Regions from separate parts of the Lysinibacillus sp. EB106-09-02-XG168 genome, predicted to be linked through region 3. Evidence: riboswitches for the same ligand, from Rfam matches in the RefSeq annotation. Region 3 holds a riboswitch; each other region holds the start of a gene.
The links. A riboswitch is a leader RNA that binds a small molecule or an ion and turns the genes downstream of it on or off. The one in region 3 is predicted to bind S-adenosylmethionine.

Region 1 (8,162 bases), 560 kb from region 3:
GCTATATAGAAAAGGGCGGAATGGCTTCAATTATTGTTCCAAAACAGACTTTTACAGTTGGAAACGTAAATGTTGTAAATGAGATTTTTGCAAACAATAGATTAAAAGTGGTTATTGACCTTCCACTGGGACAGTTTAAAACAAAGAATAAAACTGTAGGAACTGATGTGGCTATTTTTGTTTTTGAAGCAGGATATCCTCAAAAATTTGGAGAAGATGTTATCACCTTTATTAAGTTATTAAAAGACGAAGTTTTTACAATGGGTGCACAAAAAGGAATGCCAAGTAAGAAAACTGATTTACTTTTTGAGTTGATGACGCAATATATTAAAGATGGTTGTCGTATGGATTCTACAATTACAGGTTCAAAATATCACAACTATTTTGATGAAATTTTACATGTGAAGATAGAAGAAAAAAAATACATGTATAAAGATTATAAAGATAAACCAGATATTACACCAACTGAAGTTGATTTTGTTGAAAGTATTGGTAGTTATTTGGAATTTCTTCTAAGGGAAAAGAGTGGTGATTTTGATGAAGTGGAAGACATTTAGCATTCCTAAGTTATTTGAAATTAAAAATACCCAAGGAATTCTTTTTTCTGAAATCATGGATTTGGAGGGGACTGTTCCTTACGTAACTGCTTCAAAGTTTAACAATGGCGTAAAAGCCCACATCGAACATGATAAACGTAAGATAAATAAGGGCAAGTGTATTTTTATTGGGGGGAAAACTTTTACTGTATCCTATCAAGAATCTGATTTTTTCTCTAATGATAGTCATAATTTAGCTTTATATTTAAAAGAAAGACAGTATATGACTCGAAATATATATTTGTTTTTAGTGAGCATAATTAAGGCAGGTTTAAGGCATAAATATAGTTGGGGAGATAGTGTAAGTAGTACTAAAATAAAAAAAGATTCACTCCAGCTTCCAGTAATTGGTGACAGCGATGAAATCAATTGGGGTTATATGGAGAGTTATATAGAGTCTATTATTCCGAAATATGTTGAAAAGATAAAGGAAGAAAGCCAAGAAAAGAAGACTGTGATTTTAGAAAAAAAACGTGGGATTTTGGATTTACTTGGTTTACAGGAAAAGGATATTTTAATTTCACTGGAAGAGGAGTCACTAATTTCTCAAGTTAAAGAGTATGGAACCTTTAAAGTTTCAGAATTCTTCGAGGTTGAACGTGGGGTAAATGTTAAGCCTGAAAACCGTTCAGTTGAGAAGAATGATATTTATAGTTTGCCAGTCTCCACAGCGACTCTGAAAAATAATGGAATTGGTTATTTTACATCCCCTATTGAAAGAAAAGTTTATGAAAATGAATTAGTAACTGCCGATATGGGTTATGCAGGCTATTTGTTATATCAGAAAGATATGTTTACAGCGGGGCTTCATTCATTAGTCATTAAGAAGAAAGAAAATTTTTCGAAAAATGTTCTACTATATTTCCAGATGGCTATTCAAAAAAATGCACTTTTAAATGTGAAATTTACTAGAGGGGAACAATGGACTTCAATAAGCGGTGACATTATAGAAAGTTTAGATGTTAAGATTCCTATCGACACAACAGGGAAACCTGATTTCCATTTTATCGAGTCATATATTAGTGTGATGTATAAAAAATCTTTCCAAAGATATTCAGAACAGTTAATATCAATTGAAAAAAGTACTAAAAAGCATATTTCCGATATTGAAAAAATCATTGAGAACTTACCCAATACTTAACTTTCTTAAGTTGATCAAATAAAACGTAAATTCAAGTCAATATAATCGATATTCATTAATTTGAATGTCGGTTTTTCTTTTTTATTGCTTTAATAAATTGACAAAAAGGAAAAGGGAGTAATTTGCTGGTTAGCGCTTCATTCAAACCTTTGATCCGAATTAAATACTAAAAAGAGAGAAGGATAAATAATGGTAGGAGTTATGTTAGTAATTTAAAAATTAGCACTCAATCTAATTCACCTTCCACCCTAGTAAGGGGTGTTCGAGAAAATTTTATATCTCTTGTATTTTATTAGTTGAGGGGTCTGTTACAAAAATGTTATTTTGGATTGATTTAGATAAACTTATGTATTTAGAGGGAGAATGAGATTTATATTATAATATGTTAAACATCAAAAATGCCCCCGCAACGTATTTTTTATCAAACGTAGTCAAAAGCGTAGTCAAAAAATTCAATTGCCCCCGCAGCTATTGATATATCAGTACTTTGAGACGGTTGGTTCGACTCCCGCCGTCTCCATACATAGAGTGGTCTTGAAAACCCAGTCATAACAGCGGCTTTAAGTATAGATGAATAATGAGAGTGAAGGAATGGATAAATTCCTTTCGTTTTCTGTTTTAAACGAATAGCCCCAATTAAAAAATCCAATCGTTTTGAGAATCTTTTTGTCAAAACGATTGGATTATTTCAATGTAAGTTCAATGTTGATTAAGTTCAGGCTTTCTTTTTTGCCGGGTATCCAATTAAAATAGCGATAATCCCACAAATTCCTATCAAAATCGGGTAGAAAGAATACTGCAGCATGCTCACTGGCGATATTCCCGCAACGCTTGCGGCTGCTAGGAATTGGGCTCCGTATGGCAGAAGACCTTGGGCCGTACAGGAGAAAATATCTAATATACTTGCGGACTTTCTTGGCTCAATCCCATACTGGTCAGCAATATTTTTTGCAAGGGGACCAGCAATTAAAATAGCAATTGTATTATTGGCCGTAGATAAATTAGTTAGGCCCACAAGACCTGCAATCCCAAATTCAGCACCTTTTTTTGATTTAATTCTTCGTGTCGCAAGGTGAAGTAGGAAGTCAATTCCTCCGTTAAGCTTAATAATTTCCACCATTCCAGCGATTAAGATTGCAAGAAATGCCATTTCATACATGCCTGACATTCCTTCGCCAATCTTTTGGAAAAGGTCCATTAACTGATAGCTGCCATCCGCTAAGCCAACACCCCCGGCCAGAACAATCCCGAATGCAAGAACAAGGAAAACATTCATTCCAATTAGCGCAAAAATAATAACCAAAACATAGGGAACAATTTTTACCCAACTATAGCTTAAATGCTCTACTTGTGCGGTAGTATCACCCATTGTGATAACCCCTAAAATAATGCTCGTTACTATAGCTGCCGGCAACACAATCCAAAAATTCACTTTAAATTTATCTTTCATTTGTGCGCCCTGTGAACGAACTGCAGTAATAGTTGTATCTGAAATAAAGGATAAATTATCGCCAAACATCGAACCTCCAACAATCGCCGCCATTACTAAAGCCATAGAAAAGTCGGTATGCTCGCTTATCCCAACTCCAATTGGCGCCAGAGCAACAATTGTTCCTACCGAAGTCCCCATTGATAGGGAGATAAAGCAGGCTATGATGAACAAGCCTACGACAAGCAGGTTTTGTGGAATGACTGACAAAGCAAAGTTAACAGTGGAGTCTACTGCCCCCATGCCTTTTGCTACCTCTGAAAAGGCTCCAGCCAATAGAAAAATAACAACCATCAGCATGACATTTAAATTACCAGCGCCTTTACAAAAAATATCAACCTTATTCGAAAACGATTCTTTTCGATTCATTGCCAGAGCCACAGCGCCCGAAATGGCAATGGCTACAATGACAGGGAAGGCATAAAAATCACCTGTAATAACCCCTGAACCAATAAATAAAACTAAAAAAACAACAAATGGGATTAGCGCCCATGGATTTTCTTTCTTCATTGTTCTACCTCCAAAAATTAAAAAATGGATACGTCTTTGTCCATTTTTCTCTAAAAAAAGACCTCTTCTTGAAAACAAGAAGAGGTCTTATATCTATAAAACACTCCTCTTATCTATCAAGCCATTGCTTGCTGGATTTGGCACAGTAACTTAAATACAAAGTTCCGCTGCCGAGATTTCATAGGGCCAGTCCCTCCATCTCTCTTGATAAGAAGAAAAACATATTATTTTTTGCACAATAATGAAATAGTATAATAAAACATCTATATTTGCAACATTTTTTAATTAAACTTTATTTCAAAGTAACAGGAAATACAGTCCGCACTGAAATAGGGCTATTCAATCATAATACTAATACGCAGATTCTGATTTAACAGCAAAACAAACTAGTTTCAATAATATGCTAAAATAAGTTTATCTATATCGTAAGTAAGGTGGCATTAAGGTGAATACAGTTGAAATTAATACATGGCCATTTAATGAAAAAAGCTTAAAAAGTATCAATAACACAGAGAGCTATTTAAATTATCCAGTCATTTATCTTTTAAAGGATCAAAAAGAGGCTTATATTGGGGAAACAGTAGCGTTCAAAAATCGAATGCGTGCACATTTAAAAACAAAGGAACGTCAGAAATTAGATGAGATGCATTTAATCTATCATGAGGAGTTTAATCGTTCTGCTACGTTTCATTTAGAGACGAAGCTTATTAATTATTTTCTAGGAGACCAAAAATATAAGCTACAAAATAAGAGCCAAACGGTAAATAATATTTCACATAATTACTACAATAAAAAGTTTTATGACCGTGATATTTTTAAAGGAATTTGGGAACGTCTAGTAGATCAAGGGATTGTTAATAATGAACAGCATGTAATTGAAAACCGTGATGTTTTTAAGCTTTCACCTTTTAAGGAGTTGTCAGTAGAACAATTAGAGTTAAAGGAAAAAGTTATTGAAATTTGCGAGCAAAACATTTCTCGTTCAGAAGAAGATAAATCATTTTTATTCTTGATTCAAGGTGAAGCGGGGACAGGTAAAAGTGTGGTGTTAAGTTCTATATTTAATTCTATACAGGAACTGTCTTCAGATGTTACATCACATTTATGTGGTTCAGAAAATTATTTGGTTGTTAATCATGATGAAATGCTCAAAACATATAAAACTATAGCTTCTAAATTAAAATTTTTAAAAGCTAAAAATTTTGATAGACCTACACCTTTAATTAATCGTCTAAAAAAATCAGGCGAAAAGGCTGACATTATTTTAGTGGATGAAGGACATTTATTGTTAACTAGGCCAGACACATATAATAATTTTACAGACAATAATCAGCTTGAAGAGCTTATGAAGTTGGCGAAAATCGTTGTAGTTGTTTATGATGAAAGCCAAGTATTGAAACTTAAAAGCTTTTGGAAGGAAGCTACTTTGGAAGCTTTATTGCATCAAAGTGATTATGAGAAATACGAACTAAAAAATCAATTCCGTATGAGAGCAAACGAAGAGGTAATTGAATGGATTGACCATTTTAAAAATAAAAAGATTTCTCCTATTCCTAACGATAAAGAGTATGAGCTGACGATATTTGATTCTTTACAAAAAATGCATAAAGCGATTATTGAAAAGAATAATGATGGTGGTTTGAGTCGAGTTGTTTCAACATTTGATTATTTACATAAGAAAGACGGCGGTATTTATTATATAACGGAAGATAAGGGCAATTATAAAATTCCATGGAACATAACAGATGGGAAATACACCTGGGCAGAAAAGGGCTCCACTATAGAAGAAGCAGGCTCCATTTATACAATTCAGGGCTTCGATTTAAACTATGTGGGTGTAATCCTAGGACCATCTATAACATACGACAAGCAATCCGATTGTTTAGTTATAAAACCTGAGAATTACAAAGATGTAGGTGCATTTGCAGGAATTGAAGGTATAGAAAATGTTAAACAAGCAAAAGAAAAGATTATTCTAAATTCCATGAATGTGCTTATGAAACGGGGAATTGAAGGATTATATATTTATGCTAGTGATGAAGTACTAAGAGAAAAATTATTAGAACTTCAATCTGAAAGCATGAAAAAGTAATCATATATTTTACTAAGACAAATTTAAGTAGCTCAATAGGTATGGTAGAGGAACCATACGCTATTGAGCTTTATATAATCAGTTACTATTTTCTAGTTATTAGCCTATCACACAAAATCCCACGGAAAAGGTGTAGCCTTTTCCGTGGGATTTCTTTTTTGATGAAAAAAATATTAAAATGACTCCCTATCCCCGATAAACACTCTCACATGTATCCGGCGCTGGTTCATAGAAGCAATGATTTTTAAATTGACCAGTAAAAGGTTGACCGTACCAGGTTGGAGGACATGGTGCGTATGGATTGAAGTACCAAAGTGCGAATTTCGCTGGATGTTCTCTCCAATAATCCAGTGTCAGTTTGGCTAATCTTTTTTCATTAGGTCGTGCTCTTTGGTAAAACATATTCCCTTTTTGAACCGCTTCAAAAGAATAATTTCCTCCTTGTACCTGATAAATAACATCATTAATGGTTCTTAAATCTTTAAAGTCTGGACATTCTGCTACAAGACGATTCACAATGACATTGCCAACATATAGCATTCCTTGATTTCCTTCGCCTTCCGCTTCCGCTCTCATCATCCTTGCCACCAAGCCAATGTCAGAATCTATATATTTTACTCTTGGCATTTTTTCACCTCCACCATATAGTATGAAAATAAGCCTTCATTATTGTCATTTGAAAATCTAAATGGTACGACAACCAAAAAACACACCATCTGTGCTGTTGATAAAACGGCAAGATGGCGTGTTTACTTTGTAGTAATCAATTATGCCTTGGCATAATTGCGTCCGGAATCGGCTTTGTGCTAGCACAAAGAACTCTTTTCCGATTTCCGTGACATCCCGCCGGAGGCTTTGGGCCAACATGATGTTGGTCACTCAGTCGTTGCCACAGGACGTGGTGTTTTTAGACTGAGTTCCTATATTGCAGCGAATGACCTCCGATGAAAGAAGTTAAAAATTCTTTTTAAAGTACGGTGTTTTTTTCATCACGATACATACTGGAATCGCGATAATTAAACCGACAACGTTTTGGATGATGTCTCCTGGAATGGATGCCATCGGGGCAACCCAGCTTTTGAACATAATCGCTTGCCCGATATAGTAAACTCCAATCATAACGGGCATAGCAACAACTGCTGCTAAAATGTTTAGTCGGATATCGTCGCCTTTATGTCCATTAGACCAAGCGATTTTCCCAACGATGGCGCCTTGTAGTGCGCGGGAGATAATTGTAGTTGGCGCCCAAATTAACCAACCACCTACGATATCGAATAATCCCATTCCGATTGCTCCGGCAAGTGCTCCTTTTTTAGGACCGAATAAAATCGACGTAATTAAGAGCATGGATGTCCCTAAGTGAATAAGGCCACCTTGCCCAAATGGTAGCTTAATATTAATAAACATTGTAGCGACGAAAACAAGTGCTGCTAAAATGGACGTAATCACCAAATCAAATGTTTTTGTGCGTGGTTTTGTATAGGATCGACTTTGTATTGTTTGCATTTGCATGTCCTCACTAGGATGAATTTTTTGATAATTTTAATTTAGCAAAGGGCTGACTATCGTAAAAGTGCCAATTTGATAAAAATATTAAAGGTCAGTTTGAATTTTTATAAATATGCACATTTTCGCATCTTTCTAATTGTGATACGATGGAGAGAGTACAAGCAGGATTAGTTAGGTGGGGAGTATGATGAAAAAAGTCGCTGTAATTCAAGATATGTCATCCTTTGGGAAGTGTTCGTTAACGGCCGCGATGCCTGTGCTGTCAGTGATGGGTGTTCAGGCGGTGCCACTACCAACTGCGATTTTAACTGCTCAAACAGGGTATCCGAGTTTTTACTGCGAGGATTTAACGTCAAAGATGGATTACTTTGTGGATGAGTGGAGCAAGCTTGGCGCGACCTTTGATGGCATTCACACAGGCTTTGTGACAGGGAAGGAGCAAATCGATAATATTTTTCGATTTTTAAATGTGTTCCACGCAAGTGAAACGAAGCTGCTTGTCGATCCGGTCATGGGCGATTTGGGCGAGGTGTATAAAATGTATACGGGCGAGTTGCTTGATCGTATGAAAGCGCTAGCGAAGTGTGCAGACATTATTACGCCTAATGTTACAGAATGTTGCTTGCTTACGGGATTGTCATACGAGAAGTTACAAAGTTATCAAGCTGATGCAGATTATCTTCAGACGTTAGAGGAAGCGGGCAAGCAGCTACAGCAGACGACAGGGGCAAATGTCATTATTACCGGTTTGAATCCGCCGCCAGCAGATACGAACAAGCGCTATGTAGGCAATATGTATGTCGATGCAGAACGTTCATTTTCTAG
Region 2 (8,162 bases), 730 kb from region 3:
ATAGGGGAAGAATAGGAAAGAGAGTGACTTAAAATGTTCCCTTTTATAGTGTTAAAAAACAAAAATGGTAAAAAGATATCTTAGGATTGTTGGACATGTTAAATGAAGAGATTTCTGTTCCAGGTTACTCGCTTTCCTGTGAAATCAACCCCTTGTTTTGCGGAAGAGCCATACCTTATTTAAAATCGCACAATAATCTTTCAACAACAAAAAAGGGAACGACTGAAATCGTTCCCTTTGCTTAGTAAATTATTTTAATGGACCACCAAGGTTTGTGATAGCTTCAGAAACATTTGAAAATTTCTTGAAGTTGTCGTTGAATAAACCAGCAAGTTCAGCAGCTTTTTTATCATAAGCAGCTTTGTCTGCCCATGCATCACGAGGATTAAGCACTTCAGTTGGTACACCCTCAATAGTAGTTGGGATGTTTAAACCGAATACTGAATCTTGAATTGTTTCAACATCAGTTAATTTACCATCAATTGCAGCACGCACCATTGTACGAGTGTAAGAAAGCTTCATACGGCTACCAGTACCATATTCGCCACCAGTCCAACCAGTGTTCACTAAGAATACTTGTGCACCGTGCTCGTCAATTTTTTGACCTAACATTTCAGCATAAACTGTTGCTGGAAGTGGAAGGAATGGAGAACCGAAGCAAGTAGAGAATACTGGTTCTGGCTCTGTTACACCACGTTCTGTACCAGCAAGTTTAGATGTGAAACCGCTTAGGAAGTGGTACATTGCTTGCTCTTTTGTTAATTTACTGATTGGAGGTAATACACCAAATGCATCAGCTGTTAAGAAGATGATTGTTTTTGGGTGACCAGCAACAGATGGATCAACAATATTTTCAATGTATTGAATTGGATAAGCTACACGTGTATTTTCTGTTAATGAACCGTCATCATAGTCACAAACACGAGTTTCTGGATCAACAGCTACGTTTTCTAAAACAGAACCGAAGCGGATTGCGTTGTAGATTTCTGGTTCTTTTTCAGCAGAAAGGTTAATTGTTTTTGCGTAGCAACCACCCTCAATGTTGAATACACCGTTATCAGACCATCCGTGTTCATCGTCACCGATAAGCTTACGGTCAGGGTCTGCTGATAAAGTAGTTTTACCAGTACCAGATAAACCGAAGAATAATGCAACATCACCAGCTTCACCAACGTTTGCTGAGCAGTGCATTGAAAGGATGCCTTGTTGTGGTAATAAGTAGTTCATAATACCGAAAATAGACTTTTTGATTTCACCAGCGTATTCAGTACCACCGATTAGGATGATTTTCTTTTCAAGTGATACAATGATGAATGTTTCAGAAGCAGTGCCATCAACGGCAGGGTCTGCTTTAAAATTAGGAGCTGAGATAACTGTGAAGTCAGCAACATGAGAAGCTAATTCCTCTTTAGTTGGACGGATAAATAATTGATGAGCGAACAGATTGTGCCAAGCATATTCATTGATGACTTGGATGCTTAATTGAGAATCTTTATCAGCACCAGCAAAGCCTTTGAATACGAATAATTCGTCACGTTCTTTTAAATATTTTACTACTTTTACATATAAGTTATCGAACACTTCAGAAGAAATTGGTCGGTTAACTTTTCCCCAGTCAATTTTATCTTTTGTGCTCTCTTCTTCTACCGTATATTTATCTTTAGGTGAACGACCAGTGTATTTGCCAGTTTCTGCACGAACTGCGCCATCTACTGTTAACATAGCTTCACCACGAGAAGTAGCTTTTTCAGCTAATTGTGGTACTGAAAGTTGAACATTAATGTTACCGCCGCTTAATAATTCCTTCAGTTCGTTTGCAATTTCTACTGAATTCATCGATTAAATACCATCCTTTTTTATAGTATTCCCTTGAGTCTGAGGGAGTTTTTCTTAATTTCAAAAATAGTATAACACAATTGCTTAAATAATCTATACTAATTCAGAAATTATTTTTCAGATTTTATTACTTTTCAAGAAAACGACAAAAAGTAAATTGATTCGTTTAGATAATGCTTTTTACCCTATTTATTATAAATGATTAGTCAATCACTTTCGACACAGCAAAATTGTGTTCTAGAAGCTTTTGGTTTACATGAGTTCGCACAGGATGTGAAGTTTTTAGCTTGTTTTTTATTAGTTGGAGCTTGTCTTCGATTGAAAAGGGGCTACAATCATTTTCATCCACCACATGTTCCGTAGCTGACGCTTTGCTTTCACTACAAAATGTGCTGTAAAGGGTTACACATATGTTAACACATGATGTGAGGTGGAGAGTAGGGATTATTTTGTTTGAAATTACAGGATAATACAAATTGCTTTCATAATAATGGTATAATTACCACTGGCGCTACGCTTTCACGCAGATAAACAATGCGTCCGGAATCGGTTTTGTGCTTTGGAGTTGTTCTTTGTGCGAAAGCGCAGCGACAGCAAAGCCGACATGATATCGGTCATTTCGATAATGCTATAGGACGTGGCGTTCTTACACTGGGTTTCTCTATTTTAGCGGGTGTTTGGGCACTCGCTGAAAGAAAGTATAAATATTTGACAACGTTCGACCTTTTACGTATTATGAGATATTGAACGGATACTCTTATCCCGAGCTGGTGGAGGGTCAGGCCCTATGAAACCCGGCAACCTGCATGAACCATTTCACGACATGCGCTGGTGCCAACCTGATGCAAGGGAAACCCCTTGAACGATAAGAGTGAAAGGTTACGAAGTCATTATTCCTTTCCTCATGTTAAGTAAGCGTGAGAAAAGGATTTTTTTATTGTTAAAAACGAATGTAAAGGTAAGTATTTAGTCCTTTCCTTATTATAATGACGGATCTTTCGAAAACCTCGTGTTAAAAGCAGTAGTGGTTTTATGTGCGAAAGCGTAGTGCCAACGTAGCGACAGCAACAGTTGTTTTTATGTGCGAAAGCGTAGTGCCAACGTAGCGACAGCAACAACTGCTTTAGAGTTCAATCTATAGGAGCGGGCTTGACATGGGTAATGAGTACCGTATTAATTCGCAAATATTATTTGTAAAAGTAATAGGAGGAAAACCAAATGACAAAACGTCGACTGTTTACATCAGAGAGTGTAACAGAAGGACATCCAGACAAAATTTGTGATCAAATCTCGGATGCCATTTTAGATGCTATTTTAGCAGAAGATCCAAACGCACGTGTAGCGTGTGAAACAACAGTAACAACTGGTTTAGTATTAGTAGCAGGAGAAATTACTACTTCTACTTATGTAGACATTAAAGGTATCGTTCGTGATACTGTAGCAGAAATCGGTTATACACGTGGGAAATATGGCTTTGATGCTGAAAATCTAGCAGTACTTGTTGCTATTGGTGAACAATCACCTGATATTGCTCAAGGTGTTGACCAAGCATTAGAGGCACGTGAAGGCTCTATGACAGACGCTGACATTGAAGCAATTGGCGCAGGTGACCAAGGTTTAATGTTCGGATATGCATGTAACGAAACACCAGAGCTTATGCCTTTACCAATTAGTTTAGCGCATAAATTGGCTCGTCGTTTAACGGAAGTACGTAAATCTGGTGAACTAGGTTATTTACGTCCAGACGGAAAAACACAAGTAACAATTGAATATGATGAAAACAATGTACCAGTGCGTGTTGATACGATTGTCATTTCTACACAGCATGACGAAGAAGCTACTCTTGAGCAAATTCAAGCAGACTTAAAAGAATTTGTTATTGCTCCAGTTGTTCCGAGTGAATTATTAGATACTGAGACTAAATATTTCATCAACCCAACTGGCCGATTCGTAATTGGTGGTCCAAAAGGAGATGCTGGTCTAACTGGACGTAAAATCATCGTTGATACATACGGTGGCTATGCCCGTCATGGTGGTGGTGCTTTCTCTGGTAAGGATGCAACTAAGGTAGACCGTTCAGCGGCATATGCAGCCCGATATGTGGCAAAAAATATCGTAGCAGCTGGTTTAGCAGATCGAGCTGAAGTACAACTAGCTTATGCAATTGGTGTTGCTCAACCTGTATCTATTGCTGTTGATACATTCGGGACAGGAAAAGTTACGGAAAGTGAAATTGTAAAATGGGTACGCGAGCTATTTGACCTACGCCCAGCAGGGATTATTAAAATGCTTAACCTTCGTCGCCCAATTTATAAGCAAACTGCAGCGTATGGTCACTTCGGTCGTACGGACTTAAATGTACCTTGGGAACAAACAGACAAAGCAGACGCATTACAAGAAAAAGCAGGTTTATAAACTATTCAGCTAAAGTAATAAAGTAGCTGAACAAATATTTTAAGATACTATTACAGAAAGGGGCTCTACATGCTATTGCCCCTTTCGCTGTTTTTAACTTTTTTCAGCGAGTGTCTAAACACCCGAAAGAAGTTAAAGACTCCTTTCTGATTCCGGACGCAATTATGCCGAGGCGTAATTGATCAAAAAATAAGCTCCATATATAATCGTGTTTAGCTCGGTTGTCCAAGCAAACGTGGAGCTGCTTTGATTTAGTTGAGATAACTATTTATTTTTTGGTTGAAGAGATTTATAGTATTGGCCTTTTTCTACATATTCATGTATGATGCGTTCCATATCTTCTTTATCTTCATCATTTAATTCTCTTACAACTTTTGCGGGCCGCCCTAATGCTAAGCTATTTGGAGGAATGACTTTGCCTGGAGGAACAAGGCTACCCGCCCCAATAAATGCACCCTCTCCAATCTCCGCTCCGTCTAATATTATAGAGCCCATACCTATTAAGGCTTTTTTACGAATCGTACAGCTATGTAAAGTTACTTGATGTCCGACTGTTACCTCATCTTCGATAATTAGTGGATATTTAGGGCTTTGATGTAAGCAACAGAGGTCTTGAATACTAACTCTTTTTCCGATAATTGTCGGTGATACATCCCCTCGAATAACTGTGTTAAACCAAATAGTTGTTTCAGCACCTATAGTAACGTCACCAGTTACGGTTGCATAATCGGCAATAAATACAGATGGGTCAATATTGGGTGTTTTCCCTTTAAATGGATAGATCATGAGAATCGCCTCTTTTCTTTCTATGATGTAATATTATCGTATCAAATACGCAACTTGATGGAAATATTAAATTAAAATGAGCTAGATATTCCGTTATAATCATTGTGTAATTATTTTTTTAGGAGGACTATGTGAAATGTGGAAATGGGAAGCTGATGGACAAGCAAAGGCTGTGGTTGCAATTCTTCATGGTGCATATGAAAATCACCGCTGGTATGCATGGCTTATAGAAAAACTAAGATTGGAAGGCTTCCACATAGTCATGGGGGATTTACCTAATCATGGAGTGAATAAAGGGTTTTCAAGTGTTCACGATGAAGATTTTAAAGAATACAACAAATATACAAGGCATTTAATCGAGAATGCTTTTTCGTATAATCTACCCGTCTTTTTAATAGGGCATGGGCTTGGTGCGACACTATTACTACATACCATGCAAAAGCGAAAATATGAATGCGCAGGTATTATTTTAACCTCACCTTGGCTTCATTTAAAGCTATTGCCAGGTAAACTATCAAATGCTTTAACTAGTTTAAGTGCCCTGACTGCAAATGTGAAGCTGACTCATGAAATTACTATAGAATCATTAACGCGCAGTGTAGAAGGTAGAGAAGAGATGAAGGATGAAGTTCCTTTTTCGTCAGTTGTTTCAGTGAAATGGTATCGAGAACTACAGCAAATGATGCGCAATTTAGTGTTATTGCCTAAGGCGGAATTCCCTAATCGTCCTATGTTAGTGATGACAGCTGAAAAAGATAATATTACTGAAACTAAACAAACTCGTAATTGGCTTCATCAGCAGGACTTTACAGAGTTTCAATTTAAAGAATGGGTAAACAGTTATCATAATCTATTTCATGAAGTAGAGCGTGACGAGATTTTTGTTTATATACGTGATTTTATTAATAATGCTCTTCGAAACATTGGCTATATAATTAAGTAGTGAATGACCTCTCCGATTAACTAGAAAATTACTAACCTTTTGTTACTTGAATATAATGTTGTAATTTTCTGAAAAATGTAATACTATAATGACTTAAAGTGATATTTTTCAAATTGGAGGGGCAAAATGGAAGCAATCGTTGGGAAAATGAATGAGATTTTATGGGGACCGTGGTTTATTTATGGCATTTTGTTAATTGGGCTCTTCTTTTCAATCATTACAAGGTTCCTACAAGTAAGACACATTAAAGATATGTTTGTTTTAATGTTTAAAGGCGAAAAATCAGAAAAGGGGATTTCATCTTTCCAAGCAATGTCTATTGCATTATCTGGTCGAGTAGGTACAGGTAATATTGCCGGTACAGCTACAGCAATCGGGATGGGGGGACCTGGTGCTGTTTTTTGGATGTGGGCAATCGCCTTTATCGGTGCGGCAACTGCTTATGTGGAGTCGACATTAGCTCAAATTTATAAAGAAGAGAAAGATACAGAATATCGTGGTGGACCAGCTTTTTACATAGAAAAGGGAATGGGGCAAAAATGGTTTGCTGTCATTTTCGCTGTTGCTGCATTAGCTGCCATGTTAGTGTTGATGCCGGGTGTTCAATCAAATGCAATTGCGACAGCTGTTGAAAACGCTTTCTCTGTTGACACTTGGATTACAGGACTTATTATTGTTGTATTATTAGGTACTATTATTATCGGTGGGATAAAATGGATTGCCAATGCTGCACAGGTCATTGTACCGTTTATGGCATTAGCATATATTCTTATGGCCATTGTCATTATCGCAATGAATATTAAAGAAGTACCAGCTGTATTTTCATTAATTTTTTCAAGTGCATTTGGTGCGCAAGAAATCTTTGGTGGTATTGTTGGCTCCGCTATTGCATGGGGGGTTAAACGTGGTATTTATTCAAATGAGGCAGGGCAAGGGACAGGTGCGCATCCGGCTGCTGCAGCAGAAGTATCACACCCTGCTAAACAAGGTATCGTGCAAGCAGCTTCTGTATATATTGATACATTATTAATCTGTTCAGCTACTGCGTTTATGATTTTATTTACTGGCATGTACAATGTACAGGATGAAAAAGATGCAGAAGGCACTGATTCATATGTTTATGTTGGTGATTTCAATAAAGGTGGATTAACTGGAGATGAGCAAGTAACATTTGCGAAAAGTATTAAAGAAGGTGCAGCATATACACAATATGCAGTTGACTCTTCATTACCAGGCTTTGGTGGACCATTCGTAGCAATCGCATTATTCTTCTTTGCTTTCACGACGATTATGGCATACTATTACATTGCTGAAACAAATGTGGCTTATTTATTCTCAGGAACTACAGAGAAGGTCGTCATTTGGCTAGCTAAATTTGCAATTTTAATTGCTGCGTTTTACGGTACTATACGTACATCCGACCTTGCTTGGGCTATGGGGGATGTTGGATTAGGGCTAATGGTTTGGATTAACGTTATAGCGATTTTAATTATTATGAAGCCTGCTATAGTCGCATTAAAGGATTATGAGAGACAGAAAAAAGAAGGAAAAGATCCTGTTTTTGATCCTCGTAAACTAGGAATTAAAGGTGCAGATTTCTGGATTGATTATAATGAAAAAAAACGTAAAAATAAATAGATAATAGAGAAAGCTATCTAATAGAATGAAAGATTCTATTAGATAGCTTTTTTGTTTCTATTAAAAAAGGCTCAGCATCATAACGTGTGGTTGATTTCCGTTCCGGCTGGGCGCTTTGTAGCTGTTGCTTCGCTTTCGCACAGAGCTTCCTGGGGGCGTCCGATGAGCCGCTTGAGGCAACAGATGTTTTTTGCGCGAAAGCGTAGTGCTAACAAAGCGACAGCAACAGCAGGATGTTGGTCACGAAGGAGTTATCACAGGAGGTGATGGTTTTAGCCTTCGTTCCTCTATATCGCTGATCCCCAAGGAGTCGCCCAGCCGTAACGAAGATCAACTTATATACAGAGCATATGTTTTAATAAATGTCATCCACAATTTTTTGTGATGAGCCATACTAAAATCTGCTCTTGTATCCTGTGTAGTTGTTTACATATTCAGTGAAGGGCTATAAAAAAATAAAATTTCTATTGACGGCAATAGAAAAAGAAGGTATATTTTGTCATAAGGAAATTATCTTTCCTTAAAGAAACTTTTTGGGAGGAGG
Region 3 (8,162 bases):
TTTGACATATGTAGGGTATAGTGTATATAGCGAAACTCTCGCGCACATCCCAGCTTTAATCAGCGCTATCGTAGGTGCGGTAGGGGGGATTACTTTGAGCTACTATATAGGCTATAGATTCGGGCTACCTTTATTGCAAAAATACGGTTCGAAAATTCATATTACTGAGCAGAAAATTGATTTCACTAAAAATTTATTTGCAAAAATAGGGCCGGGATTATTATTAATAGGATATTTTATTCCTGGTGTGCGTCATCTTACAGCATATATTGCGGCTATTAATAATTATCCTTATAAAAAATTTGCTTTCTTTGCGTATGCGGGAGCAGTTATATGGACATTTACGTTTATTACTTTAGGTAATGTACTAGGTGACAAATGGCATTATGTTGAGGTGTTTTTATCCCGCTACAGCATTTATACTATAGTATTGTTCATAATAATTATGTTGATCGTTTATGTTGTTTTTAAAAAAAGGAATCCCGCTAAATAAATGATTAAGAAAGGTCTGGTTCAAAATTTATTGAATCAGACCTGTTGCTATATTAAGGCAATATAGCAAATGAACGGACAGGGAATCCAGATGCTTTTTCCGGCTTCGGCACAATATTGAATATAACGGCCCCTTTTGGAGGTAGCTTATCCAAATTTGTCATAAGCTCAATTTGATAAGTATCTTGCTCAAGCACAAAATATTCGCCGTCTAACTTACCGTTTTTACGAAAATCTGTTGCTGAATCCGTATCAAAAGTTTCGTGGCCGATTGCACTTACTTTTCGTTCGTTGAATAAAAATTGCAACGCTTCTAATCCCCAACCAGGAATATGATTATTGCCATCATTATCTTTGTTGCTGAAAGCCTCTTTATCTGGCCAACGTTTACTCCAATCTGTACGCAACGCAACGAAGGTACCATCTTCAATTTCTCCATATTCAGCTTCAAAGTTAAGAATATCTCGAACGCTTAACGTGTAGTCGTTGTTAATTTCTGCTTCCTTCGATTTATCAATAACGATTAGTGGGAGTACTAGTTCTTTTAGCTCCAATTCCTCTAAATAGCGTGTTTCTCGCACGAAATGGATCGGTGGGTCGATATGTGTTCCGTATTGCCCAGGGAAAGTGAATTGTTGTGCAAAGAAGCCATCATCATGGGAAAATAATGTTTCAAATTTTGCATCATCAAACATAAAGAAATGAGGAGAGTTTGGACCAAAAGTATGTGTTAAATCAACCCATACTTTTGATTTCAAAAGTTGTATTGCTTGTAAAAGTTTGTTTGTCAATATAGTTCCCTGCTTTCTGTTAATTATTTTGAATGCAACAATAAAAAAGAGTCCTCCTTGTAGAAGAGGACTCTTGTGCAAAGCAACAACTGTAAGTCTTCTCATCTTCAAGGCTAAATTTTGCCATTTGGAATTAGCACCATACCTATAGGCTGGTTGCTGAGACTTCATAGGGCCAATCCCTCCGTCTCTCTTGATAAGAAAATGAAATATAGGAATTTTCAGAAATTAAATTTACAAATACTTTAGCATATTTGTTTATAGGTTACAAGTTCCATAGGGATACATGGTTAAAATTCATAGCTAAAGGCAAAAAAGAGGCCCTCTTCAAAGGACCAACTTTTCACCAACCCAAAATTAGTGTTAGCTTACAACAGCTACTTTCAGTAAATGTTATACGAAATCCATCTGGTGTATAGGTAGTTTCGAATTTTATCGTAATGCCTGTTGACGCAATTAACTTTTCAACTTCTGTTTTATTTGATTGTTGTGCTGCATTCATAAGATCATGCGCAAATTGCTCGGATTCATCAATTTTATCCGTAAGTAATTGTGCTTGCTGCATAAGAACCTTGATTCGTTTCGTGGAAGTCTTTAATTTCACTGTATTGATGGATGGAAATGGACTTCTATTCGTTGGATCAGGCATTGCTAGATGTCTAGAAGGTTGTTGAGTAGTTGGTTGATTTGCCATTACCCATGCCGGATAATAATTAGGATAGATAAAATACGGATAAGGATTGTAATACAACTAAATTTCCTCCTATCCTATAGTCGATACATTATCTTATGTACAACAAAGACTTTCTGTGTTAATGGCTGATGCTTTGAAAAGCCTGAGCGAAAAGGAGTCAGTGCAACGGCTTAAATTCTTGACCAATTTATTCTTCTAAAGGAGTTTTTAAGATGAATATTCGTGCATACATAAAAAAGGGTTTTGAAGTTTACTACGAACGTTATAATCAGGTGTCAGAAGAAGGATTTTGTAGGTGGATGTGCCCTGACGTACCTGAAGAAATGAAAGTAGTTGATATCGATGCAGAGTGGTCTATGTGGAGAATGATTCCTTCCACTGTAACAGAGGAAGATATTCAAACGTTAGAAAAAGAGTTTGGGCTTAATTTTCCCGAATGGTATAAAGCTTTTATTTCAACATATCACCATTATTTTGGTGTAATACCTGACCAAAGTATTGAAGAACCTTTAAATAACGTAAGGGATATGTTTAATCCATCATTATGTAGTTTAGGATACCTTCCATTTTCATGGGATACAGAGTATGGAAAAATAATTTGTATTGATTTAAATAATAATACTGATGAAGAAAATTGTGCAATTTATCAAATCGAACATGAAATTTTATTTGATGATGCTGCTGATATTCAATCGTCATTAGATTATCTGTATCCAAATTTCAAGGCATATTTTGATGATACTTTTCTTGAATCTAATAAATAGCAAAAAGGAAGGGGCATTTTAGACAGCACCTTCCTCGCATTTTTTTACTTATAAGCACGTAACTATTGTTTGTTTTTATCGAAGATTAACCATAGGAACGTAGTAGCTGCAGCAATCATCACCATGCCGAATCCGTATATAGGAGTATGAGCTAATGATTGTTGGCGAACGATAATTCCTCCAATGTATGATCCTAGGAAAATACCAATGTTAAAGGCCGAAATATTTAATGCTGAAGCCATTGAAATAGCTGATGGTATATATTTTTCAGAAATCTGAACGGCATAAAGCTGTAATCCCGGTACATTCATAAACATAAATAGTCCCATAATTAAGACCATTATTAATCCACCGATTGATGATTCTAAGAAGAAGTTGATACCGAGTAGAGCTAATGCTAAGCCGATAAGGATAATAAAGATAGAACGTAAAGGGTTGTTATTCGCAAAATGACCACCTAATGTATTACCAATGGCAACGCAAATACCGTATACAACTAAAATCACGACTATTGCTTTAGGTGAGTAGCCCATATACTGCTCTAAAATAGGAGAAATATACGTATAAACTACGAATGCGCCACCATATCCGATGGCAGTAATAAAGAGAATTAATAACATTCGTATATTCCCTAATACTTTTCCGATATCGCGAATTGATATTGGATTGCTTTTCGATAACTGACTAGGAACAAGTATGGCATTACTAATTAATCCGATAATACCTATGATTACAATGAAAATGAACGACATTCGCCAATCAGTTACTTGTCCAATAAAAGTTCCTAGTGGGACACCAGTCACAGTTGCTAATGTTAGCCCTGTGAACATAAAAGCTATTGCGCTTGCTCGTTTATTAGGCGCTACAACATCTGCAGCGATAACAGAGGCAATAGACATAAACACACCATGTGCTAATGCTGAAATAACACGCCCCGTTAGTAGTAATGAGAATGAGGGTGCTAATGCTGCAAGTAAATTACCGATAATAAACAGTACCATAACAAGCAGTAATACATTTTTGCGACTTATGCGCGATGTTAATGCTGTTAAAAGCGGTGCACCAATAGTTACTCCTAGTGCATATATAGATACGGTTAAACCCGCAGTACTTAATGTTATATCAAAATCTTCTGTAATTAATGGAAGTAGTCCAACGCTTATAAATTCTGTAGAGCCGATACCAAATGCACTAATCGCAAGTGCGAGTAATGTTAGTTTGGCATTCGGCACTTTTGTATCTTTCATTCTATTAATATCTCCTTTGATTTTTTTTATAGTATATAGTAATATTCATACATATCGTAAAGTTGTATAGGGTACTTTTAGTTACTTTTGAATATTACGGGGGTTTACAATGAAAAAAGTTTTTAATATTGGTGTTGAAGCCACTCTTGAAGTAATTGGGGGTAAATGGAAACCTGTTATTCTTTGTCATCTTAACCACCATGGTAAGATTCGTACGAATGAATTTCGCCGATTGATTCCAGGCATTTCGCAAAAAATGCTAACAACCCAATTGCGTGAATTAGAGCAGTCTGGATTAATTAATCGCAAGGTTTTCAATCAAGTACCGCCAAAAGTTGAATATTCGCTAACACCTTATGGCCAAGAGATGGACCCTGTGCTGAACGTGCTTTGCACTTGGGGTGAAAAACATATCGAAATGCTGCAAGATAAAGGTGAAGATGTACTAATAATGCAACGTGATGAAGATATCGCAATACAACATACATCTTAAATAGAATGGAAAGAGACTGTCTAAGAGAAGAAAATAAGACAGTCTCTTTCGCATTTACATAGCTATCATTTACATGACAAAATCAAACTCATCTGGGTTTGGTCCAACACGTTGATCTAGATTCATGGCGTTAATGATAGCCATCTCTTCATCAGTTAGTGTGAAATCGAAAATATCAGCGTTTTGAATCATACGTTCTTTGCGTACAGATTTTGGAATTGTGACAATACCATTTTGAATATCCCAGCGTAAGATAACTTGAGGATTTGATTTCCCGTATTTTTCAGCTATTTTTGAAATAGTTTCATTTTCTAGAAGTCCACCTTGCATTAATGGAGCCCAAGCTTCCATTTGAATATTGTGCTCTTCACAGAATGAACGTACCTCAGTTTGTTGTAAGCGTGGATGAAGTTCCACTTGGTTAATAACTGGTTTGATACGAGCGATTTTAAGAAGATCTTGTAAGTGTGATACTTGGAAGTTACATACCCCAATAGCTTTAATTTTCCCTTGCTCGTATAAATCTTCAAGTGCTCTCCAAGATTCTGCAAATTTATTTTTACCTGGCCAATGAATAAGATAAAGGTCTAAATAATCTAGGGCTAATTTTTTTAAGCTGTCTTCGTATGCTGCGATTGTCTCTTCGTAGCTCAAGCCATCGTTCCATACTTTAGATGTAATAAATAAATCCTCGCGTTTTAAACCAGTAGTTGCTAGTGCTTGACTAATACCTTCACCAACACCTGCTTCATTACCATAAATAGCAGCAGTATCGATACTACGGTAACCAACCTCGATTGCATTTTTTACCATTTCTGCTGTAACATCATTCGGTACTAGGAATACGCCTAGACCCATACCAGGCATTTGTAAGCCGTTATTTAATGTAATTTTATCTTGTAAATGATTAATCATTTTTCTGTCCTCCAATTTTCGTTTGTGCTATGTTGCTTTCTCATTATGCTTCCATACCATTGCAAAAAAAAGTACGCACTTTTTAGTTTCATAGAAACGTGGAGGTTACTTTTGTGAGATATCAATGGTTCGCAGGAAGAAATTTTTATTAGTTTATGTAGTTCGGTCTTCTGTGTAGGCTACAATTAGTGGTAGAAAAGTAAATCCTATAGGGTGGTGAATAAGGTGTGGTAATGACGAAAAACTCGGCAGATCACTTAGAAATGACGGAAATCAAGATGTTTGAGTCGAGGCTGAATGCAATTAAGGAAATTCAGAACAATGCTATGGGAGTTGAGATTGGTCAATTTGATGGTGTCTATGCTTTCTCCATAAAAAAATCCCCGGTCCCTCTTACAATGTGGTAAAGGGTGATAGCTTGGGTTCGGAGAATACGATAGATAAAATCCTAAGCTTTTATAGAAAAAGAGAAATACCAGTTCGATTTGATTTAGCCCCTCAATATGTAAATGCTACTTCGCTACAAAAATTACATAATGCTGGTCTTTTTCAGAGTGATTTTCATGCAACATTATATTAGCTAAACGAAGAGACGGTAGGGAAAACAAAGAATTCGTGCATTAAACTAAGACAAATCAAGGAAGACGAATTTGATCGTTACGGAAATATCTATGTTGAAGGTTTTGGTATGCCAGCATTTTTAGCCGAAGGTGTTGCAATCAATAATCAAGTTTTGTATGACAAGCCCGGTTGGTCGTTTTATATTGCTTCTCTTCAGGGTGAGGACGTAGGTATCGGTTCCTTGTATATAAATGATGGAACAGCCATTTTAGCCGCATCTGCTGTAAAGCCAAAAGCCCGTGATCAAGGTATTCATCAAGCATTAATACAGCTTCGTATCAACGAAGCTATTCAACAAAATTGTAGTTTAATAATCGGACATGCCAAATTTGCATCCATTAGCCAAAACAATATGGAGCGTTGTAGATTGAAAATGGCTTATACAAAGAGTATATGGGCAGAAGCAACATGAGGATTGTAAGAAGCTAGAAGGGGATTCCATGCTTAAGATAGAATAAGTAATTGAATCTTTTATAAAGGAGAGAATGGGATGAATCGTTTAAATTTAATTACATTGGGTGTGAAAGATATGGTCGAGTCTCTTAGGTTTTATAGAGAGGGTCTGGGTTTTGAAGTGATTGTGTATGGTGAGGAAACAAATCCAGATGTTATTTTCTTTAATAATGGAGGGACAAAAATCTCACTGTTTTCGATTGACCGTTTAGTAAAAGATATTAACGAAGCAAATCCACCAGTAATCGGCAATGGCTTTAATGGAATCACACTTGCTTATAACGGAAAGTCGAAAGAAGAAGTTGATCAAGTGTTTGAATTAGCTAAAAATGCCGGAGCGCAAATCGTCAAGGAGCCAGAAACTGTATTTTGGGGTGGGTATAGTGGCTATTTCCAAGATCCAAACGGCTACTATTGGGAAGTTGCTTACGGGGACATGTGGCAGTTTGATGATCATGATATGTTGATTATTACTGAATAAAAGTAAGAAAGACGTAATTGGGGGAATCCAAATACGCCTTTATATGCCGTTTGTAGCCGAGTGGGACCTTGATGTAACTCCTTATATGAGTAAGGGATACCTTATAGATAAAGGTCAAATAATTAGTGATACCCAATTAAGCAGTTATACCGTTTTCCTTGGTTTAACGTTCCAAGATGTTTCTGAATGAATATTATATTATGTTATGTAGAGAACCCTGTAGCTCATCGGAGAATTTACGATAAGTTACAGGGTTCCTTTATTTAACGAGAAATTTTTTAATATATTTAATTACTCTGTAATCAGTATCGCCGCTGGGGTGTTAAGCGAGCCAGCTGTAGAAGTATAGACTGAATGTGTAACACTAGTTCCTTTAGGTACAGTAAATGTAGCAATCCGAACACCTTGGGTATTGGAAGACAGTGTAGGAACACCATAAGTTGGATCATTGTTCCAACGTACAGCACCGCCGTATGAACCTCCACGACCTGTCAAATATACCTTTAATGTTTTATCGGCTTGAGTTGGGTTTTTGAAAGTGATATTCGCCTTGTAAATAACACCATAATGCCCCTTATTAGTTGCTACAGCATCGCCAGGCGTATAGCTAGTGTCTTTAGTCATTAAGTTGTCATTAATACCATTATTTATGGAGAAACTTTTATTGCCGTCTCCGACAGTATATAGAGCAGCAGAGCCACTTGAAGTACCAAAGCCATCGATATTGGAAAAGTTCCAAGAACCACGCGGATGAGTCCCAACTGGTGACACAACTGCATTTTGATTACTACGAAGATCGGCAGTAGTGCTTTTAGCAGCTACTGTTCGGACTTTATAAGACATTGGAGAACTAGACGATAAAGTAAACTCAATAATTCCACCCACCAAATAACCATTTGGTACTTTCCATTCTTTAACTAATCCAACTTTCCCCGCTGCAATGGAACTATCAACCGGAGAACTAGGCGTTAATGTATTTCCGAGTAAAGCTTTTGCGGCACATTTCCCATGAGCTACAAAGCCGGTAATCGTATCGATACAGTCTTTAACACCAGAGACTTTATACGTACTGCCACTTGAGCCATTACCAATGGTAACACCGAACTTGATAGTCGCACCTGTGTTATTTAGATGCCAAACAAACATTCGATAAGTTACACTCTGTAATCCAGATGCAGCATCTGCCCAAAGAGTTGCATAACCATTAGTAA
Region 4 (8,162 bases), 590 kb from region 3:
CAAAAATGGCTAAATGACAATGGAGTTTCATATGAAGATGTACACATTGTCGAACAACCGCCAACAAAGGACGAACTATTAAACTTATGGCAAGTAAGTGGACTACCTTTAAAGAAATTTTTTAATACTTCTGGTATGAAATATCGCGAGCTTGGCTTGAAAGATAAGCTTGCTGAAATGACTGAAGAGGAGCAACTTGAACTGCTTGCTTCAGATGGTATGTTAATTAAACGTCCAATTGTAACTGATGGAAAAAAAGTTACGTTAGGGTTTAAAGAATCAGATTTTGAGCAAGCTTGGAAATAACGCTTTTAAATTGTTTTATGTAACGAAAGCGAAGCGTCAAATCAGAAGTCTTCACCTCTATAGGTGTTGAGATGAACAAGGCATAATTGATTCTTGTTTTTATGGAAGAAGTATGGCACACTGAAAGTGAATATATTACATATTTATGGAGGGGTTTTTGCATGAACACACCTAAAGACTTACGTTACTCTGAAGAGCACGAATGGGTTAAAGTAGAAGATGGAAAAGTACGTATCGGTATTTCTCATTTCGCACAATCTGAACTTGGAGATATCGTTTTCGTTGAACTTCCACAAGTTGGCGACGAAATCAAAACAGATGATCCATTTGGTAGCGTAGAATCTGTAAAAACAGTTTCTGAATTATATGCACCAATCTCAGGTACAGTAGTTGAAGTAAATGCAGATTTAGAAGATAGCCCAGAATTCGTTAATGAATCACCATATGAAAAAGCATGGATGATCGTTGTAGAGCCTGCTGATGCATCAGAAGTTGAAAAGCTTATGACAGCTGAGCAATACGATGAAATGATTGCAGAATAAGACAAGCTTATAAGACAAGCCTGTAATAGAAAAACGTCGGAAACTACCGACGTTTTTTATTATCTTCATCCATTCTGCCATCATAGTGGATGAGGGTGAATGAAAGTATATTCCCTTAACAATAAGTGTCTAACAGTATCAATGACAAGATTTATTGATATAATAATGATAAGGGATATGTCTAAACGGGGGTGGCGTTATGTTCGAGGGGAAATGCTTAATTGTCGAAGGCCGTTCGGATAAGCTTCAAATTGAACCTATTTTAAATGAACATGTTAAAATACTTTGCACGAATGGTACAATTGGTGTGCATCAATTAGAAGAGTTACTTGATCCATATGAAGGCTGTGAGCTTTATACATTTTTTGATGCAGATACATCGGGTGATAAGCTACGAGCATTAATGGACAGACATTATCCAGAGGCTGAGCATTTACGTACAATGCCAACATATAAGGAAGTAGAGACAACTCCGAGAAAGGTGTTAGCGGCGATCTTGCTTCGTGCACATTTCTCAATCCATAATGAATATATTTTGTAAGGTTGCGTGAAAAAAGATGGAAGAATGGTCAAAAGAGCAGTGGGACGTGGCTATCCAGTCTGGTGAAAAGGCTGCTTTTTATTTATATACACCAATGTGTGGAACGTGTGTAGTTGCATCGAAAATGATGTCGGTTGTTGAGCAATTGCTGCCACAGCTACAGGTTGGTAAAGCGAATATTAATTTTATTGAGCAAATCGCTTATCATAATAAAATCGAAAGTGTACCGTGTTTACTTGTATGTGAAGGCGGAAAAGTGACGGAAAAGGTTTATGCCTTTCAATCCGTACCGTATTTATACGAATTGTTAAAAAAATAAATTGACGGAACTTTACTCACGTGGTAAAGTACGAATATACTAAAAAATATAAATATATCGAACTCTTATAAAGAGCGGCGGAGGGAAGTGCCCTATGAAGCCCGGCAACCATCACAAAGTGAAAAGGTGCCAAATCACCCAAAGATTTTATCTTTGAAAGATGAGAGAACGGTTCAGCGTATAAGTTACGTGACCCCTTCTACTTGTCTATAGTTGAAGGGGTTTTTTTACTTCTTTCAGCGGATGTCCGAACACCCGCTGAAATAGAGGAGCTCAGTCTAAGAACGCCACATCCTGTGGCAACGACTGAGTGACCAACGTCATGTTGTTGCTGACGCTTCGCTTTCGCACAGTAAACATTTGTTGGCCTAAAGCCTACGGCGGATGTCATGGAATCGAAAAGGATTTCTTAGGGGATGTTAGCCTAAAACCATCGCATCCATGGGTAACAGCTAACTGACCTGTATCGGTAAAAACGCCACGTCCTGTGGCATTACCGAAATGACCGACATCGTGTCGGCCCCCGTGTTGCTGCCGCTGCGTTAGCACTACGCTTTCGCACAAAAAACATCTGCAGGCCTAAGCACAAAGCCGATTCCAGACACAATTATGCCGTGGCACAATTGATATAAGAAAAGGAGAATTCGCTATGATTCAGCTTCAAAATATTACGAAGAAATACAAAACCTCGAATGGCGAATTAACAGCAGTTAAAGACGTCAACCTTTCTATTGAAAAAGGTGAAATTTATGGCATTATCGGCTATAGTGGCGCTGGTAAAAGTACAATGATTCGCTTGTTAAACGGTTTAGAAAAGCCTACATCAGGAACGGTAACGGTTAACAATCAGGAATTTTCATCCATAAAGGGGCAAAAGCTTAGAAATGCTAGACAAAAGGTCAGTATGATTTTCCAACATTTCAATTTACTTTGGTCTCGAACTGTTGCTGAAAACATTGCTTTCCCACTAGAAATCGCAGGTGTTCCAAAGGCAAAACGTGAGGCACGTGTGAAAGAATTGATCACACTAGTTGGTTTAGACGGACGTGCTAAAGCGTATCCATCACAACTATCAGGGGGACAAAAGCAACGTGTAGGCATTGCTCGTGCACTTGCTAATAATCCAGAAGTATTGTTATGTGATGAGGCAACATCCGCACTCGATCCGGAGACAACAGATGCTATCCTAGATTTACTGGTCGATATTAATGAACGACTAGGTTTAACAATCGTATTAATTACACATGAAATGCACGTAATTCGTAAAATTTGCCACCGTGTAGCGGTTATGGAAGCTGGAGAAATTGTAGAACGTGGTGAAGTATTACAAGTATTCCAAGCGCCACAAGCTGACATTACAAAAAAATTCGTTTCTCAAATTACAAATACGAAGGAAACACAGGAAACTGTGGCACAAATTAAAGCAAATTACCCTAATGGACAACTTGTAAAGCTAATCTTTGTAGGAGAAAAAACAGAGCAGCCTGTCATCTCACATCTTGTGAAAAAGTGTGATGTAGAAGTAAGTATAGTGCATGGTAATATTTCGCAAACGAAAAATGGCGCGTACGGTACACTTATTGTACAAATTGAAGGCACAGAGTCGAATGTTGCAGCTGCACTTAGCTACTTGCATACAGTCGAAGTACAAACGGAGGTGATTGCCAATGCTAACTAGTCTCTTTCCGAATGTTGACTGGGAAAAAATGTGGGAAGCTACGTATGAAACGTTGTACATGACAACAATCTCTACAGTGATCACATTTATACTTGGATTAGTAATTGGGATCTTATTGTTTTTATCAAGTCCAAACCAACTATGGGCCAATAAACTGGTGAACTTTTTAACAGGCTCAATCGTTAATATTTTCCGTTCGATTCCATTTATCGTTTTGATTATTTTATTAATTCCGTTTACAAAATTTTTACTCGGCACAATTCGTGGCGCAGATGCGGCTTTACCGGCACTAATTATCGGAGCTGCACCATTTTATGCGCGTATGGTATTAATTTCATTACGTGAAATCGATAAAGGCGTTATTGAAGCGGCTCGTTCAATGGGTGCTAAAACGTCAACGATTATTTGGAAAGTATTAATTCCCGAATCGTTACCGGCGCTTATTTCTGGTCTTACTGTAACGGCTGTAGCACTTGTGGGCTATACTGCGATGGCAGGTATTATCGGTGCAGGTGGTCTAGGGAACTTAGCATTCTTAGATGGTTTCCAACGCAATCGCCAAGATGTAACTTTAATGGCGACTATATTAATCTTAATAGTAGTATTTATTATTCAATGGATTGGCGACTTAATTACAGCCAAAACAGATAAACGCTAAAAAGGCGCTAATGACAAAAAAGCGTATCTCGCTACGAACATCAAAAAGGTTCTTTCGGTTTTATACCGCTAACATATTTTAAATTAGTTAAAAGGGAGTGCAATAAAATGAAGAAATTATTAGCAGGATTATTTTTATCAGTATTAGTATTAGCCTTAGCTGCTTGTGGTGCTGGTAAAAAAGATGATACTAAAAACACATCATCTGGTGAAAAATCAGACAGTAATGAAAATGTAACATTAACAATAGGTGCTTCTAATACGCCTCATGCGGTTATTTTAGAAAAAGCAAAACCAGCTTTAGCTAAAGAAGGTATCGATCTTGAAATAGAAACTTATCAAGATTATGTATTACCAAACCAACATTTAGAATCAGGTGAACTTGATGCAAACTATTTCCAACACCTACCTTTCTTAGAGCTTAGCATGAAAGAAAATGGCTATGACTTTGAAAATGCTGGTGCCATTCACATTGAACCAATCGGAATTTACTCTAAAAAATATAAATCTCTTGAGGATCTACCAAAAGGTGCAACAATTTTACTTTCTAGCTCAGTTTCAGACCACGGTCGTATGCTTTCATTGTTAGAAGCTAAGGGCTTAATTAAATTAAAAGATGGTGTTGATAAAACAGCAGCAGAAATAAAAGATATCGCAGAAAACCCTAAAAACTTCAAATTTGATGCAAATACAGCTCCAGAAATGCTTGTACAAATGTATGAAAATAATGAAGGCGATGCAGTTTTAATTAACTCGAACTTTGCAATCGATAACGGCATTAATCCATTGAAAGATGCGATTTCTCTTGAAGATAAAGAATCTCCTTATGTAAATATTGTAGCTGTACGTGCTGGTGATGAAACAAAACCAGAAATTAAAAAATTGATAGAAGTATTAAAATCTAAAGAAATCCAAGACTTCATTATTGAAGAATGGAAAGGTTCAGTTGTACCAGTTAAATAATTGTTAAAAAGGGTATGTAAGTATAAAACTTACATACCCTTTTTTCTTATTATAATATGGCATTCTTTTGTCAGAAAAATATAACTTTTTGTCCAAAGAGGTATTATTCTGTAGTTTATAGCAAAAATATAATATTATTTTAAAAGTAATTGATTTACCAAAAATTTTATATAGAAATTGCTTAGTCATATTTATTACTATAGTTGTTGTGTTTATAAATCAAAAGAATGATAGAAAAATAATGAAGAAGTATAAAATGCTTCTTCCATCAACTGGAGTGAACACAAATGAATCAATTAATCGTTGCGGAAGATATCATGCAGGAGCATGAGGTGAAGGGTTATTTTGAAATTTTGCGTGAGAGTGTTATTCGTTCACGTTTAACAATGACTGCAGTCTTTTTTAAAGTAGCGAATTTCCCACAAGGAACTGATATAGAACTTAATCAAGTGAATCATCAAATTTCTGCTTTTCTAAAATCTAAAATACGAAAAACAGATTTACTTTTCCAACTAGCAGATGGTATGCATTGGGGAATCTTTTTTCTGCAAAGTAGTGAAGTAGAGGTAAAAGCTTTTTTAAAACGGATTTTCGCAATTCTAACGCAAGAAAGGGAATATCAAAAAATAGCGTTAAAAGCTTCCATTACTGAAATAAGAAATAATAATGTTGATTTTGACACATTGTTAGAGAAAAATAAGCACAAACTAGCTGATGAAGAACAGCCGACTTGCTCAGTAGAACAGGTTACAGATTATCGTGTACAACCAAGGGAGCAAGTAAAGGTTAGCATTATTGAACAAAATGAAATCTTTAGAAAAGTGCTAGAAACGACTCTCGAAAATTTAGACATTCCTCATTATACGTTTGACGTGTCGACCTATGAAGATGGCTATGATTTTTTACAGTCCGATCACTATAAATCTGGCCATATGCATTTAGTTGTGATGAACGATATTTTACCACGTAAAAATGGCTTAGAAATTTTGCACATTTTGCGAGAAATGCCGAATGAGAAAAAGTTCATCATTTATATGATGTCAGAACGAAACTCAGAGGGTGCAACACTGAATGCTTATGAAGGTGGCGTCGATGAATATATCGTCAAACCATTTAATTTACGTTTGTTAGAAGCGAAAATTAAAAAGACTTTTGCGAGGTTTTGGCTATGATCAAGCTGTCGATTCCTTTTCTTTTAACGGTCAGCGGTGTTTTATTAATAGTTCTATTTTTATTTACGATCTATATACTTGTTCAGCGCAAGCGGGAGATTCGTTTTGCAGAAGTGCGTGATACTTTTTTACAAAACTCTTCACAGCAATGGTACAACTATTTAATCAATGATGAAATTTTCTCTATAGTGCTTGTACCTAGAGGGAGAGCGCAAGTAGCAGCTATAGAAATAATCTTTTCATCTTATTTGAAAAATATAAGCAATGAAAAAGTTCAACACAAAATAAAAGAGTTTTCTAATCTCTATTTAAAAAAGTTTTATGAAAAGGATTTGTCCAGTAAACGATGGAGCATTAGAATGAATGCTTTATATCATATTGCTGATTTACAGATAGAGGACTTATTAGAGACATGTCTTCAATTCGAAAAAACCAAAATTTCGGAGGAGGAATATTTTCAACTGTTAAAAATTTACTCTATCTTCCAACCAAAATTGTTTATCGAAAAAATTAAAGAATCGAACATTCATTATTCTGAAAGCGAGTATAGAAGAGTATTTGTTTTGTTAGAGGATGACGTATTTATTCGATTATTTGAAGACTTTAATAGTTGGACAACAAATATCCAATTTGCTGCAATTGATACTGCAGCTGTCAAAAGAAATATGCAATACATTGATCAGTTAAAACAACTATTAACGCATGAAGTTCCAGAAATACAAATCAGAGCATTAAAAGGTCTTTATGAAATTGGTGTAATTGATGAAATCGATCCTTATGTCTCATTTGTGACATCAGATATGTGGGAAATAAGATTAATGGTTGCGAAAATATTTAAGCATGTACCACTAAACTATAGCTATGCTTATTTAGAACAGCTTCTTCAAGATGAAAATTGGTGGGTTCGCTCACAGGCTGCTAAAACAATTGCAGAAAATAGAGATGGAATTGCAAAATTACAGCAATTTATGGAGTCCTCAAATGACCCATATGCAATTGACATGGCTCGTGAAACAATCGTTAGAAAGCGAGGGAACAAATGAAAGTATTTTTAGATTTTTGTATGTGGTTCTTTGGTGGATTTATTCTATTTTATATGTTGTTTGTTATTGTTTCGTATTGCGCCATGTTTGTTATTGCCATGCTAGTTATGCGAAAACGCTATAAATTAGACCCCTCAGAGTATGATGATGCGCATACAGATGCCTTTTACTCAAAACCAGTATCCTTATTAGTCCCTGCTTACAATGAAGAGATTGGCGTTGTAGACACAGTCTATTCATTGTTGAATTTACGATATCCACAAACTGAAATTATCATTATTAACGACGGGTCAACTGACTCTACACTACAAACCGTAATCGAGCATCTCCGAATGAAGCCCGTTGATAAAATTGTTCGTACACATATCCCTACAAAACAAGTTAAACAAATTTATGAATCTGAAATCTATAAAAATTGTATTTTAGTAGATAAAGAAAATGGTGGTAAGGCAGATGCATTAAATGTTGGTATTAATGTATCTCAATATCCATATTTCTGCTCTATTGATGGTGATTCAATCTTAGATGAAAAATCATTGCTTCGTGTGATGAAGCCGATTGTTTTATCTGATGGTGAAGTGATTGCGGCAGGAGGAAATATCCGAATTGCCAATGGCGCAAAAATGCAGCTTGGTTCCGTTACTGAAACACACTTATCAAATAATTACTTAGTGATCATGCAAATAATAGAATATGCGCGGGCCTTTTTAATGGGGCGAATAGCTTTAAGTAAATACAATCTTGTGCTTATTATTTCGGGAGCATTTAGTGTGTTTTCGAAGGAATGGGCTGTGCAAGCGGGCGGTTATTCAACGAATATTATTGGAGAAGACATGGAGCTTGTCGTGAATATTCACCGTTTGATAAGAAAGAAAAAAGAAAAGAAACGTATAGAATTTGTTCCAGATCCTGTGTGCTGGACTGAAGCACCTCAGTCATTA

Region 1: it holds a riboswitch for S-adenosylmethionine, as region 3 does, so the genes downstream of both, AC3WSO_RS20215 (Na+/H+ antiporter NhaC family protein) here and AC3WSO_RS22920 (cyclase family protein) in region 3, are expected to answer to the same signal.
Region 2: it holds a riboswitch for S-adenosylmethionine, as region 3 does, so the genes downstream of both, metK (methionine adenosyltransferase) here and AC3WSO_RS22920 (cyclase family protein) in region 3, are expected to answer to the same signal.
Region 4: it holds a riboswitch for S-adenosylmethionine, as region 3 does, so the genes downstream of both, AC3WSO_RS20020 (methionine ABC transporter ATP-binding protein) here and AC3WSO_RS22920 (cyclase family protein) in region 3, are expected to answer to the same signal.

What each region holds. Positions count from the first base shown of each region.
Region 1 covers NZ_JBYTDN010000003.1:3,970,531-3,978,692, reverse strand. The annotation lists gene AC3WSO_RS20225 (HsdM family class I SAM-dependent methyltransferase) at 1-557, shown strand, start outside; gene AC3WSO_RS20220 (restriction endonuclease subunit S) at 538-1,737, shown strand; gene AC3WSO_RS20215 (Na+/H+ antiporter NhaC family protein) at 2,453-3,736, opposite strand; SAM riboswitch class I at 3,843-3,950, opposite strand; gene AC3WSO_RS20210 (DUF2075 domain-containing protein) at 4,182-5,828, shown strand; gene AC3WSO_RS20205 (cell wall hydrolase) at 6,015-6,455, opposite strand; gene AC3WSO_RS20200 (ECF transporter S component) at 6,783-7,334, opposite strand; gene AC3WSO_RS20195 (pyridoxamine kinase) at 7,525-8,162, shown strand, end outside.
Region 2 covers NZ_JBYTDN010000003.1:3,793,238-3,801,399, reverse strand. The annotation lists gene pckA (phosphoenolpyruvate carboxykinase (ATP)) at 250-1,836, opposite strand; SAM riboswitch class I at 2,591-2,708, shown strand; gene metK (methionine adenosyltransferase) at 3,055-4,251, shown strand; gene AC3WSO_RS19195 (gamma carbonic anhydrase) at 4,516-5,037, opposite strand; gene AC3WSO_RS19190 (alpha/beta hydrolase) at 5,174-5,980, shown strand; gene AC3WSO_RS19185 (alanine/glycine:cation symporter family protein) at 6,107-7,618, shown strand.
Region 3 covers NZ_JBYTDN010000003.1:4,525,752-4,533,913, reverse strand. The annotation lists gene AC3WSO_RS22925 (DedA family protein) at 1-493, shown strand, start outside; gene AC3WSO_RS22920 (cyclase family protein) at 546-1,283, opposite strand; SAM riboswitch class I at 1,382-1,486, opposite strand; gene AC3WSO_RS22915 (YuzC family spore coat inner layer protein) at 1,627-2,034, opposite strand; gene AC3WSO_RS22910 (SMI1/KNR4 family protein) at 2,190-2,741, shown strand; gene AC3WSO_RS22905 (MFS transporter) at 2,804-3,988, opposite strand; gene AC3WSO_RS22900 (winged helix-turn-helix transcriptional regulator) at 4,098-4,481, shown strand; gene AC3WSO_RS22895 (aldo/keto reductase) at 4,551-5,393, opposite strand; gene AC3WSO_RS22890 (GNAT family N-acetyltransferase) at 6,085-6,429, shown strand; gene AC3WSO_RS22885 (VOC family protein) at 6,508-6,951, shown strand; gene AC3WSO_RS22880 (hypothetical protein) at 7,243-8,162, opposite strand, start outside.
Region 4 covers NZ_JBYTDN010000003.1:3,932,371-3,940,532, reverse strand. The annotation lists gene AC3WSO_RS20040 (arsenate reductase family protein) at 1-306, shown strand, start outside; gene gcvH (glycine cleavage system protein GcvH) at 468-848, shown strand; gene AC3WSO_RS20030 (toprim domain-containing protein) at 1,048-1,389, shown strand; gene AC3WSO_RS20025 (thioredoxin family protein) at 1,406-1,708, shown strand; SAM riboswitch class I at 1,771-1,875, shown strand; gene AC3WSO_RS20020 (methionine ABC transporter ATP-binding protein) at 2,358-3,386, shown strand; gene AC3WSO_RS20015 (methionine ABC transporter permease) at 3,376-4,044, shown strand; gene AC3WSO_RS20010 (MetQ/NlpA family ABC transporter substrate-binding protein) at 4,152-5,006, shown strand; gene AC3WSO_RS20005 (response regulator) at 5,294-6,178, shown strand; gene AC3WSO_RS20000 (HEAT repeat domain-containing protein) at 6,175-7,221, shown strand; gene AC3WSO_RS19995 (glycosyltransferase family 2 protein) at 7,218-8,162, shown strand, end outside.